2 regions of the Streptomyces sp. NPDC006134 genome follow, and region 1 is predicted to be linked to the other one. Evidence: predicted binding sites of a transcription regulator. Region 1 holds the regulator's gene; the other holds the start of a gene.

Region 1 (5,826 bases):
TGCCGTTGTCGACACCGGCGGGGATCTTGACGGTGAGAGTCCGGCGGGAGCGGACCCGGCCGTCCCCGGCGCACTCCGGGCACGGCGTCGGGACGACCGTGCCGAAGCCCTGGCACTGGGGGCAGGGGCGCGAGGTCATGACCTGGCCCAGGAAGGACCGCGTGACCTGGGAGACCTCACCGCGGCCGCGGCACATGTCACAGGTCTGGGCGGACGTGCCCGGCGCGGCACCCTCACCGCTGCACGTGGCGCACACGACCGCCGTGTCGACCTGGATGTCCTTGGTCGTGCCGAAGGCCGCCTCGTCCAGCTCGACCTCGATGCGGATCATCGCGTCCTGGCCGCGGCGGGTGCGCGAGCGCGGCCCGCGCTGCGACGCCGTGCCGAAGAACGCGTCCATGATGTCGGAGAAGTTCCCGAAGCCGCCGGCCCCGAAGCCGCCCGCGCCGGCGCCGCCGGACTGCGAGAGCGGGTCGCCGCCGAGGTCGTAGACCTGCTTCTTCTGCGGGTCCGACAGCACCTCGTAGGCGGCGTTGATCTCCTTGAACCGCTCCTGCGTCTTCGGATCGGGGTTGACGTCCGGATGCAGCTCGCGTGCGAGCCGCCGGAAGGCCTTCTTGATCTCTTCCTGCGACGCGTCGCGGCGCACGCCGAGTACGGCGTAGTAGTCCGTGGCCACCTACGACTCCGCCAGGATCTGTCCGACGTACCGTGCCACTGCGCGTACCGCTCCCATCGTTCCCGGGTAGTCCATGCGGGTCGGTCCGACCACGCCGAGCTTGGCAACCGCCTCGCCGCCCGAACCGTAACCGACCGACACGACGGACGTGGAGTTGAGTCCTTCGTGGGCGTTCTCGTGACCGATGCGGACGGTCACGCCCGGATCCTTCGCCTCGCCTAGCAGCTTCAGGAGGACGACCTGCTCCTCCAGCGCCTCCAGCACCGGCCGGATCGTGAGGGGGAAGTCGTGCGAGAAGCGGGTGAGATTGGCGGTACCGCCGATCATGAGCCGCTCCTCGTTCTCCTCGACGAGGGTCTCCAGCAACGTGGAGAGCACCGTGGAGACCGTACCGCGGTCCTCGACCTCGAAGGCGTCGGGCAGGTCCTCCACCAGGCTGGGCACGTCCGTGAAGCGGCGGCCCGCGACCCGGCTGTTCAGCCGCGCGCGCAGGTCCGCCAGGGACGTCTCGCCGAAGGGCGCCGGGCAGTCGACCACCCGCTGCTCGACCCGCCCGGTGTCCGTGATCAGCACGAGCATCACGCGCGCGGGCGCGAGGGAGAGCAGCTCCACGTGCCGCACGGTCGAGCGGGTCAGCGACGGGTACTGGACGACGGCGACCTGCCGGGTGAGCTGCGCGAGCAGCCGCACCGTGCGGGCCACCACGTCGTCGAGGTCGACGGCGCCCTCGAGGAAGTTCTGGATCGCGCGCCGCTCGGGCGCGGTCATCGGCTTGACCCCGGCCAGCTTGTCGACGAAGAGCCGGTAGCCCTTGTCGGTGGGGATCCGCCCCGCACTGGTGTGCGGCTGGGCGATGTACCCCTCCTCCTCCAGGGCCGCCATGTCGTTGCGCACGGTGGCCGGGGAGACGCCGAGGTTGTGCCGCTCGGTGAGCGCCTTGGAGCCGACGGGCTCCTCGGTGCCGACGTAGTCCTGGACGATGGCGCGCAACACCTGAAGCCTGCGTTCACTGAGCATCGCGCACACCTCCAGAAGTCGTCCGCCGGGTGTCTTCCCTGTCGTCGCCTGGCACTCGGCGCGTGCGAGTGCCAGTCTTCCCCGGCCCAGTGTACGGCGGTGGGGTACTTCCCCGGCAAGGCTGGTCCCGCGCCGCCGCGGTCACGGGTCCCGTGCCCGCTAGCGTCCCCGGTATGACGGTGACTTGGGAAGAGCTGGGGTGGGAGCGGGTGGCGGCCGGGGTCGGCCGGTGCCGGCTGCCGGTGTGGGACTGCACGGCGGGGCTCGTGGCCGGCCGGGGCGCGGCGCTGCTGATCGACGCCGGGTCGAGCCTCGGGGAGGGGGCGCGGCTGCGGGCGCGGGCGGAGCGGCTGGCCGGGCGGCGTGTGACGCATCTCGCGCTGACCCACGCCCACTTCGATCACGTCTTCGGGGCGGCGGCGTTCGCGGGCGCGGAGGTGTTCGGGGCGGCGGGCGTGGGCGAGGCGCTCGCCGGCGGCCGGGAGGAGCTGCGCGCGGACGCGGTGGCCCACGGCCTGGACGCGGGGCGGGCGCGGGAGGCCGCGGACGCGCTCGTCCCCGTCCGCCACGAGGTGCGCGGCGAGCTGACGCTCGACCTGGGCGGCGGGCGGCGGGTGGTGCTGGCCGACGTGGGTCCCGGGCACACCGCCCACGACCTGGCGGTCCTGGTGCCGGGCGAGGTGGACGTGGTCTTCTGCGGCGACCTCGTGGAGGAGTCCGGCGAGCCGCAGGCGGGCCCCGACGCCGTGCCGTCCCACTGGCCGGCCGCCCTGGACCGGCTGCTGGAGCTGGGCGGCGAGGACGCGCGGTACGTGCCCGGCCACGGGGCGGTGGTGGACGCGGAGTTCGTGCGGCGGCAGCGGGACGCGCTGGCGGCGCGCTTCGGCGTGTCGCGCTGAACCGGGCGCGCGGACTCCTCCTATCGTCGGGAGAATGCGCCAGTACTCCGCCGATCTGACCCCTCCGTGGAAGAAGCCCCGGCCGGTCCCCGAGGTCCCGGCGGAACCGGGTCTGGTGGTCGAGGAGCCGGGGACGGGTTTCTGCGGCGCGGTGATCCGCTGCGAGGCGGGCACGGTGACCCTGGAGGACCGCTTCGGCAAGCACCGGGTGTTCCCGCTGGAGCCGCGGGGCTTCCTGCTGGAGGGCAGGGCGGTCACGCTGGTGAAGCCGCCGTCGGGGCCGGTACGGCCCACGCGTACGGCGTCCGGGTCGGTGGCCGTGCCCGGCGCCCGCGCGCGCGTGGCCCGCGCCGGCCGGATCTACGTCGAGGGGCGGCACGACGCCGAGCTGGTGGAGAAGGTGTGGGGCGACGACCTGCGCATCGAGGGCGTGGTCGTGGAGTACCTGGAGGGCGTCGACGACCTGCCGTCGATCGTGGAGTCCTTCGCCCCGGGGCCGGACGCCCGCCTCGGCGTGCTGGTGGACCACCTGGTGCCGGGCTCGAAGGAGTGGCGGATCGCACAGGCGGTGACGAGCGAGCACGCCCTGGTGGTGGGCCACCCGTTCGTCGACGTCTGGGAGGCGGTCAAGCCGTCGTCCCTGGGGATCGGGGCGTGGCCGCGGGTGGAGCGCGGGCAGGACTGGAAGACGGGGGTGTGCCGGGCGCTGGGCTGGCCGGAGAACACGGGGGCGGCCTGGCGGCACATCCTGTCGCGGGTGCGGTCCTACAAGGACCTGGAGCCGGAGCTGCTCGGGCGGGTGGAGGAGCTGATCGACTTCGTCACGGATAGCGGTGGGGCCTGACGCCGGGAAGCGTCCCGAACTCGCTTGTGTCCAGTTCGAGCCCCAGAACCTCCAGCGGCAGCGGGTCACCGAACTTGGTGACCTGCTGCGTCTGGTAGTCGGCGTCCTCGCCCTCACCCGCAGGCTTCGTCAGCAGCACGCACTGCGCCGTGATCGGATCGAGGATGAGGTAGGCGGGCACCTTCCCCGCCGCGTAGATCGACCGCTTGACGGCGTAGTCCTGGTGAACGCTGGGCTTGGAGACGACCTCGACGAGCATCGTGATGAGGGAAGACGGCAGCAGACGCCCGGAATCGGGCATGAGATCACGCCGCAGGACCACCAAGTCCGGAACGGGCTCACTGGCCTCGTCGAGGATGTCGACGTCCTGCGTCTGGAGACGAGACCACCTCTTGCGCGGAATCTGGTCCAACACGTCTTCCACGATCATGTTGTGCACCAGGCCTGGGCTGGCCGTCATCACGATCACCCCCGGAGAAGCTCGGCTTTGACGCCCTCGGGAGGCTCGAACTCCTCGAAGAACTTCGTCATCCCGCGCTCGTCCACAGCGGTCATCTCCGTGGCCCTCCACATCCGCCGCGCACTGTCGGCGGCAGCCTGCGAACCAGACTAGGGGGCGAACCCGCATTCCGTAGCGGTTCACTCCGCCGAGTGATCAGTCCACCAGGTCCCTGACCACCGCGTCCGCCAGCAGCCGCCCGCGCAGCGTCAGCACCGCGCGCCCCTCCTCGTACGGCCCCTCCTGGAGCAGCCCGTCGGCCAGTGCCCGGCGGGAGGCCGCCAGGCCCTCGGGCCGCAGCAGGGACAGCGGCACCCCCTCCCGCAGCCGCAGCTCCAGCAGGACGCGCTCCACCCGGCGGTCCTCGTCGCTCAGCACCTCGCGCCCGGCCCCGGGGGACCGCCCGGCCGCCAGCGCCGCCGCGTAGGCGCCGGGGTGCTTCACGTTCCACCAGCGCACCCCGCCGACGTGGCTGTGCGCGCCGGGTCCGGCGCCCCACCAGTCGGCGCCCCGCCAGTACAGCTCGTTGTGCAGGCAGCGCCCGGCCGGGGAGGTCGCCCAGTTCGACACCTCGTACCACGCGAAGCCGGCGGCGGACAGGGTCTCCTCGGCGATCAGGTAGCGGTCGGCGTGCACGTCGTCGTCGGTCATCGGGACCTCGCCGCGGCGAATGCGGCGGGCGAGCTGCGTGCCCTCCTCGACGATGAGCGCGTAGGCGGAGACGTGGTCGGGTCCGGCGCCGAGGGCGGCGTCCAGGGAGGCCCGCCAGTCGTCGTCGGACTCGCCGGGGGTGCCGTAGATCAGGTCGAGGTTGACGTGGTCGAAGCCGGCCGCCCGGGCCTCGGCGACGCACGCCTCGGGGCGGCCGGGCGTGTGGGTGCGGTCCAGGATCCTGAGGACGTGCTGCTTCGCGCTCTGCATGCCGAAGGAGATCCGGTTGAAGCCGCCCTCGCGGAGGGTGGCCAGGTAGGCCGGGTCGACCGACTCCGGGTTGGCCTCCGTCGTCACCTCGGCGTCCGGCGCGAGGCCGAACTCGTCGCGGACGGCGCGCAGCATCCGCACGAGGTCGTCGGCGGCCAGCAGGGTGGGCGTGCCGCCGCCGACGAAGACCGTGCGGACCTCGCGGGGGTCGTCGCCGAGCACCTTGCGGGCGAGGCGGATCTCGTCGGTCAGCGTCTCGGCGTAGTTGTCGCGGGAGGCGAGGACGCCGCCGGTGCCGCGCAGCTCGGTGGCGGTGTAGGTGTTGAAGTCGCAGTAGCCGCAGCGGGTCGCGCAGTACGGGACGTGCAGGTAGAAGCCGAGGGGCCGGTCGGCGGCCCCGGCCAGCGCGGACACGGGCAGGGCGCCGTCGGCGGGGACGGGCTCGCCGTCGGGGAGTGCGGAGGGCATGGGTTCCATTGTCCAGCACCGGGCGGCGGCACCGCGCCGGGCCGGTGCCGGGGGTTCCCGGCACCGGTGCGTCCCGAAGGTCCCTACGCCTCGCGCGTCCCCTCGTACATCTCGTCGATCAGGTGCTTGTACTCCCGCTCGACGACCGGCCGCTTCAGCTTCAGGCTCGGGGTGATCTCGCCGTGCTCGACGTCGAGGTCGCGCGGCAGCAGCCGGAACTTCTTGATCGTCTGCCAGCGCTGGAGCCCGGCGTTGAGCTGGTCGACGTAGCCCTGCACCATCTCCACCGTGGCCGGCGCGGCGACGATCTCGGCGTACGAGCGGCCCTCCAGCCCGTTCTCCTTCGCCCACTCGGTGATCGCGGCCTCGTCGAGGGCGATCAGCGCGGTGCAGTAGTTCCGGTCGGCGCCGTGCACGAGGATGTTGGAGACGTACGGGCAGATCGCCTTGAACCGGCCCTCGACCTCGGCGGGCGCCACGTACTTGCCGCCGGAGGTCT
Region 2 (5,826 bases), on a different contig from region 1:
TAGCCCTCCAGGCCCGCGTTCTCCGCGATCCAGCGCAGCGGCTCGACGACGGCGCGCGCGACGACGGAGACACCGGTGGCCTCGTCGCCGGACTTGCCGAGGTTGCCCTCCAGGACCTTGGAGGCGTGGACCAGGGCGGAGCCACCACCGGAGACGATGCCCTCCTCGACCGCGGCGCGGGTCGCGGAGATGGCGTCCTCCAGACGGTGCTTGCGCTCCTTCAGCTCCACCTCGGTGGCGGCGCCGACCTTGATCACGCACACGCCGCCGGCCAGCTTCGCGAGGCGCTCCTGGAGCTTCTCGCGGTCCCAGTCGGAGTCGGTGGTCTCGATCTCGGCCTTGATCTGCGCGACGCGGCCCTGCACGTCCTCGGACTTGCCGGCGCCGTCGACGATCGTGGTGTCGTCCTTGGTGACGGTGACACGGCGGGCGGAGCCGAGCACGTCCAGGCCGACCTGGTCGAGCTTGAGGCCGACCTCCTCGGAGATGACGGTGGCGCCGGTGAGGACGGCCATGTCCTGGAGCATCGCCTTGCGGCGGTCGCCGAAGCCCGGGGCCTTCACCGCGACGGCGTTGAAGGTGCCGCGGATCTTGTTGACGACCAGGGTCGACAGGGCCTCGCCCTCGACGTCCTCGGCGATGATCAGCAGCGGCTTGGAGGAGTTGGCCTGGATGACCTTCTCCAGCAGCGGCAGCAGGTCCGCGATGGCGGAGATCTTGCCCTGGTGGATGAGGATGTACGGGTCCTCCAGGACGGCCTCCATGCGCTCCTGGTCCGTCACGAAGTACGGCGACAGGTAGCCCTTGTCGAAGGCCATGCCCTCGGTGAAGTCCAGCTCCAGGCCGAAGGTGTTGGACTCCTCGACGGTGATGACACCGTCCTTGCCGACCTTGTCCATCGCCTCGGCGATGAGCTCGCCGACCTGCTGGTCCTGGGCGGACAGCGCGGCGACGGCGGCGATGTCGGACTTCTCGTCGATCGGGCGGGCCGTGGCGAGCAGGTCGTCGGAGACGGCCTTGACCGCGGCGTCGATGCCCTTCTTCAGCAGCGCCGGGGAGGCACCGGCGGCGACGTTCTTCAGGCCCTCGCGGACCAGCGCCTGGGCCAGGACCGTGGCGGTGGTGGTGCCGTCACCAGCGATGTCGTTGGTCTTGGTCGCCACCTCCTTCACGAGCTGGGCGCCGAGGTTCTCGTACGGGTCCTCGATCTCGACCTCGCGGGCGATCGTGACACCGTCGTTGGTGATGGTGGGGGCGCCGAACTTCTTGTCGATGACGACGTTGCGGCCCTTGGGACCGATCGTCACCTTGACCGTGTCGGCAAGCTTGTTGACGCCGCGCTCGAGGGCGCGACGGGCGTCCTCGTCGAACTTCAGGATCTTCGCCATGGCAGCGGGAGCCCTCTCGGAAATCTGGGATGAAAAGCGACTGCGCCCCGGCGCCCGGCTTCGTTATCGGTCGCGGGGGGCCGGGGCGCAGCGTGAGCAGAAGTCGAGGTGAGGTCGACTTGGCGTCGACTTACTTCTCGACGATCGCGAGCACGTCGCGGGCCGAGAGGACGAGGTACTCCTCGTTGTTGTACTTCACCTCGGTGCCGCCGTACTTGCTGTAGAGCACGACGTCGCCGACCTTGACGTCGAGCGGAAGGCGGTTGCCGTCCTCGAAGCGGCCCGGGCCCACGGCCAGGACGACGCCCTCCTGGGGCTTCTCCTTGGCGGTGTCCGGAATGACCAGGCCCGAGGCCGTGGTCTGCTCGGCGTCCAGCGGCTGGACCACGATGCGGTCCTCGAGCGGCTTGATGGCAACCTTGGAGCTGGCGGTCGTCACGATCCGACCTCCCCCTTCGGAGATCTCACGGGGTTAACTGTCTGAGGTGGCGACCAGGTCGATCCGTCGTCGCGGGTGCCGGACCTGCCCGTCGCGTTGTTGGCACTCTCCCGGGGGGAGTGCCAGAGCCGAGACTATGACCGTCGTTAGCACTCGGTCAAGCGGAGTGCCAATTGCGGGCGGCGCGTCGGGGATCGCCGGGTCCTCGCCGGTGTGCGCGGGGGGTCAGAGGTAGTCCTCCAGCCGCCCCACCCGCAGGCCCCGCCGCTCGATCTCCCGCAGGACCCGTTCGGTGCGCTCGGCCAGGGAGCGGCCCGCGGGGCGGTCCGGGTCGACGGCGACGACGTCGCCGGGGTGCAGCCGGTGCGCCCCGCGGGTGTACGTCAGGTTCCCCTCGCCGTCGGCCGCCGCCCGCCACAGGACGACCGCCGCGAGACCGCAGTCGGCGGCGGCGCGCAGGGTCGCGGTGTCGTACCCGCCGTAGGGCGGGCGGAACAGGTGCGGGCGGACACCGAAGCGGGCCTTGAGCTTGCGCTGCTGGCCGCAGATCTCGGCGCGCTGCCCGGCATAGGGCAGGCCGCGCAGGGAGAGGTGGTCCAGGGTGTGGTTCTGCAGGCTCGCGCCGACCGCGCGCAGCCGCGCGAGGTGGCCGTAGCCCGGTCCGGCGACGCGGTCGGTGAGGAACAGGGTGACGGGCAGCCGCCGGGCGCGGATCAGGGCGAGGAAGCGCGGGTCGCGTTCGGCGCCGTCGTCGTAGGTGAGGAAGACGACCGGGTCGCGGGTGCGGACGTGGTCGACGACCGGCGGCAGCGGCCGGCCGTCCCGGCCGGTGCCGCGGGCCGCCTTCGCGCCCGGCCGCTGGGCGGACGGGGCGGGGTCGGCGAGGTGGGCGCAGCCGGTGAGCAGGACGGCGGTCAGGGCGGCCCCGGCCAGGCGCGCCCGCCGCCGCCTCACAGGTAGTCCTCCAGCCGGGCCACCGCGTATCCCTCGGCGGTGACCTTGTCCAGGAAGCGGCGGGCCATGTCGCGCATCGTGCCGTTCCAGTCGTCGCGGCCCCGGAAGTGGCTGAGGACGATGTCGCCGGGGTGCAGCGAGCGGTCCCACTCGCGGTACTCCCAGCGGTCGGCGAAGACCTCCTCGTTCCACAGCGGCACGTGCTTGATGCCGCAGCTCTTGGCGGCGCGCAGGGTGTCCTCGTCGTAGTTGCCGTAGGGCGGGCGGAAGACGGTGGGGCGCTTGCCGTACTGCTTGCGGATCACCCGCTGCATGCCGCAGATCTCGCGCTCCTGGCGGGCGTAGGACAGGGCGGGCAGGTAGGGGTGGTGCAGGGTGTGGTTGTTGAGGGTGACCCCCCGGTCCTGCATCTCCTTGAAGTAGCCGTAGTCCTCCTTGACCAGGTAGTCGCTGAGGAAGGCGGTGTACGGCACCTTCAGCTCGCTCATCATGCGCAGGAACGCCGGGTCCTTCTCGGCGCCGTCGTCGATGGTGAGGAAGACGATCTTCTCCTCGGTGGGGACGGTGGTGAAGACCGGCGGGAGGCCGCGTGCGGCGTGGTCGTCGACCTCGAAGCCCGCGCGGGTGGTGATCCGCGGCTTCTTCGCGGGCGGGGGCGGGGCCGTCAGCGGGACGCGTTTGAGGCCCCAGCGCCGCGCGGCGGCGGCCCGGACGGCGTGTTCCGCGTTCAGCCGGGAGGCGTAGGAGTCGAGCGCGCGGGCCGGGGGCGCCTGGAGCGGCTGCTGGCCGGAGGCGGGCCGCACCCCGAAGGCGCCCGGCGCGCAGCCCGCGGCCAGGGAGGCGACGGCGAGCACGGCGAAGCCCCCGCGGAGCCGCGTCCCCGGTGACGCCTTCCGAAACACCCCGCTTTTGTCATTTTGTACTACTACTCGCATGGTGCCGGATCCTCGCAGCCGCCGCCGTGGAACCCGGCCCGACACCGCGGCCGGAGACACACCGTCCACCGACTGGCCGACAATGGGCCGGTGAACGACCTCGACGCCCTCCTGCCCCTGCTCACCCCCGAGGGCCGCGCCCTCCTGGACGAGGTGCGCGGCACCGACCCCGCCCACGAGCTGGCGGTCGCCACCCGGCTGCGGCGCGAGCACCCCGCCGCCCTGGTGTCGGCGGCGCTCGGGCAGGCGCGGCTGCGGCAGCGGGCGGTGGCGAAGTTCGGCGCCGAGGACGCCCAGCGGATGTTCTTCACGCCGAACGGGGTGGAGCAGTCGACGCGGACGACGGTGGCTGCGTACCGGGCGGAGCGGCTGAGGGCGCTGGGGGTGACGTCCGTGGCCGACCTGTGCTGCGGGATCGGCGGGGACGCGATCGCGCTGGCCCGGGCCGGCATCCGGGTGCTGGCCGTGGACCGGGACCCGCTGACGGCGGCGGCGGCGCGGGCCAACGCCGACGCGCTCGGCCTCGCCGGCCTGATCGAGGTGCGGGAGGCGGACGTCACGGAGGTGGACACCGCCGGGTACGACGCCGTCTTCGTCGATCCGGCGCGGCGGGGCGGGCGGGGCCGCATTTTCGACCCGGAGGCGTACTCGCCGCCGCTGTCCTGGGCCGTGGCGGCCGCCCGTACGGCACCGCTCGCCGCCGCGCTGAAGGTCGCCCCCGGCATCCCCCACGAGGCCGTGCCCGACGGCGCCGAGGCCGAGTGGATCTCCGACGGCGGGGACGTGAAGGAGGCGGTGCTCTGGTTCGGCACCGAACCGGGCGCGGTGCGGGCGACGCTGCTGCCGGGGCCGCGCACCCTGCTCTCCCGGCACCTGCCCGACCCGGCGGTGCGTCCCGTGGGGCGGTACCTGTACGAGCCCGACGGCGCCGTCATCCGCGCCCATCTGGTCGCCGAGGTCGCCGAACGGGTCGGCGGCGGGCTGCTCGACGCGACCATCGCCTACGTCACGGCGGACGACCTGCGGCCCACGCCGTACGCCACCGCCTACGAGATCACCGACCACCTCCCCTTCAACGTCAAGAAGCTGAAGGCGCTGCTGCGGGAGCGGGGGGTCGGCACGCTGACCGTGAAGAAGCGCGGGTCGGCGGTGGAACCGGAGGAACTGCGCCGGAAGGTCAGGCCGCAGGGGCCGAACGCGGCGACGGTGTTCCTGACCCGGGTCGCGGGGGCGCCGGCGATGCTGGTCGGGCATCCGGTGCGCTAGACCCCGGCAGAACGGGTCAGCGCAGGGACGCCCACAGCCGTGTCGCCTCCGGCTCCTTCGCCACCACCCGGTCGGTGTCCCAGGGCGCCGGCACCACCGGCATGGTCACCGTCCGCACGGCGGTCGCCGACAGGCCCCGCAGGCTCCGGCCCAGGCCGACCAGTTCGCCGAGGGAGTCCAGGCCGGTGTCGGTGGTGAGGCTCTCGGTGGCGGCGTCGGCGACCCGGTACAGCCGGGCGGGGTCGGTGAGGAGGCCGGCGGAGGTGACCTGTTCCAGCAGCGCCGTGACCAGTTTGTGCTGGAGCTCTATGCGGGCGAGGTCGCTGCCCCCGGCGAGGCCGTGGCGGGTGCGGGCCAGGCCCAGGGCCCGGGTGCCGTCCAGGTGGTGGGTGCCCGCCGCCAGGCTCAGGTGGCTCTTGTCGTCGTCGATGTCCTCGTCGAGGGTGACCGTGACGCCGCCGAGCGCGTCCACGAGCCCGGCGAAACCGGCGAAGTCGATCTTCAGGTAGTGGTCCATGCGGAGGCCGGTGAGCGACTCGGCCGTCTTGACCGCGCACACCGGGCCGCCCACGGCGTACGCGGTGTTGAACATCACCTGGTGCGCCGCGCGCGTCGCGCCGCCGGTCGGCAGCGGGCAGGAGGGGCGCGTGACGAGCGTGTCGCGCGGGATGCTCACGACGGTGGCGCCGGTGCGGCCCGCGTCGAGGTGGACGACCATCGCGGTGTCGGAGCGGGCGCCCTCGCTGTCGCCGCCGCCCAGGCGCCGGTTCTCCTCGCCGCCGCGCGAGTCGGAGCCGAGGACGAGGATGTTCAGGGGCCCGGCCGGCAGCGGCTCGGCGGGGCC

What was found. The regulator HrcA, encoded in region 1, represses chaperone genes, less so after heat shock. The targets are predictions, from matches to a motif close to TTNGCACTCNGNNNNNCNGAGTGCNAA.
Region 2: the regulator HrcA is predicted to act here: its motif matches at 1,974-2,000, upstream of groES (co-chaperone GroES).

The regions. Positions count from the first base shown of each region.
Region 1 is NZ_JBEXTV010000001.1:245,229-251,054, forward strand. It holds gene dnaJ (molecular chaperone DnaJ) at 1-679, opposite strand, end outside; gene hrcA (heat-inducible transcriptional repressor HrcA) at 680-1,696, opposite strand; gene ABZ340_RS01150 (MBL fold metallo-hydrolase) at 1,870-2,595, shown strand; gene ABZ340_RS01155 (DUF3097 domain-containing protein) at 2,630-3,439, shown strand; partial or broken gene ABZ340_RS01160 (Uma2 family endonuclease) at 3,417-4,012, opposite strand; gene hemW (radical SAM family heme chaperone HemW) at 4,095-5,327, opposite strand; gene ABZ340_RS01170 (AMP-dependent synthetase/ligase) at 5,411-5,826, opposite strand, start outside.
Region 2 is NZ_JBEXTV010000022.1:69,063-74,888, forward strand. It holds gene groL (chaperonin GroEL) at 1-1,388, opposite strand, end outside; gene groES (co-chaperone GroES) at 1,519-1,827, opposite strand; gene ABZ340_RS16790 (polysaccharide deacetylase family protein) at 2,053-2,781, opposite strand; gene ABZ340_RS16795 (polysaccharide deacetylase family protein) at 2,778-3,716, opposite strand; gene ABZ340_RS16800 (methyltransferase domain-containing protein) at 3,699-4,982, shown strand; gene ABZ340_RS16805 (LCP family protein) at 4,999-5,826, opposite strand, start outside.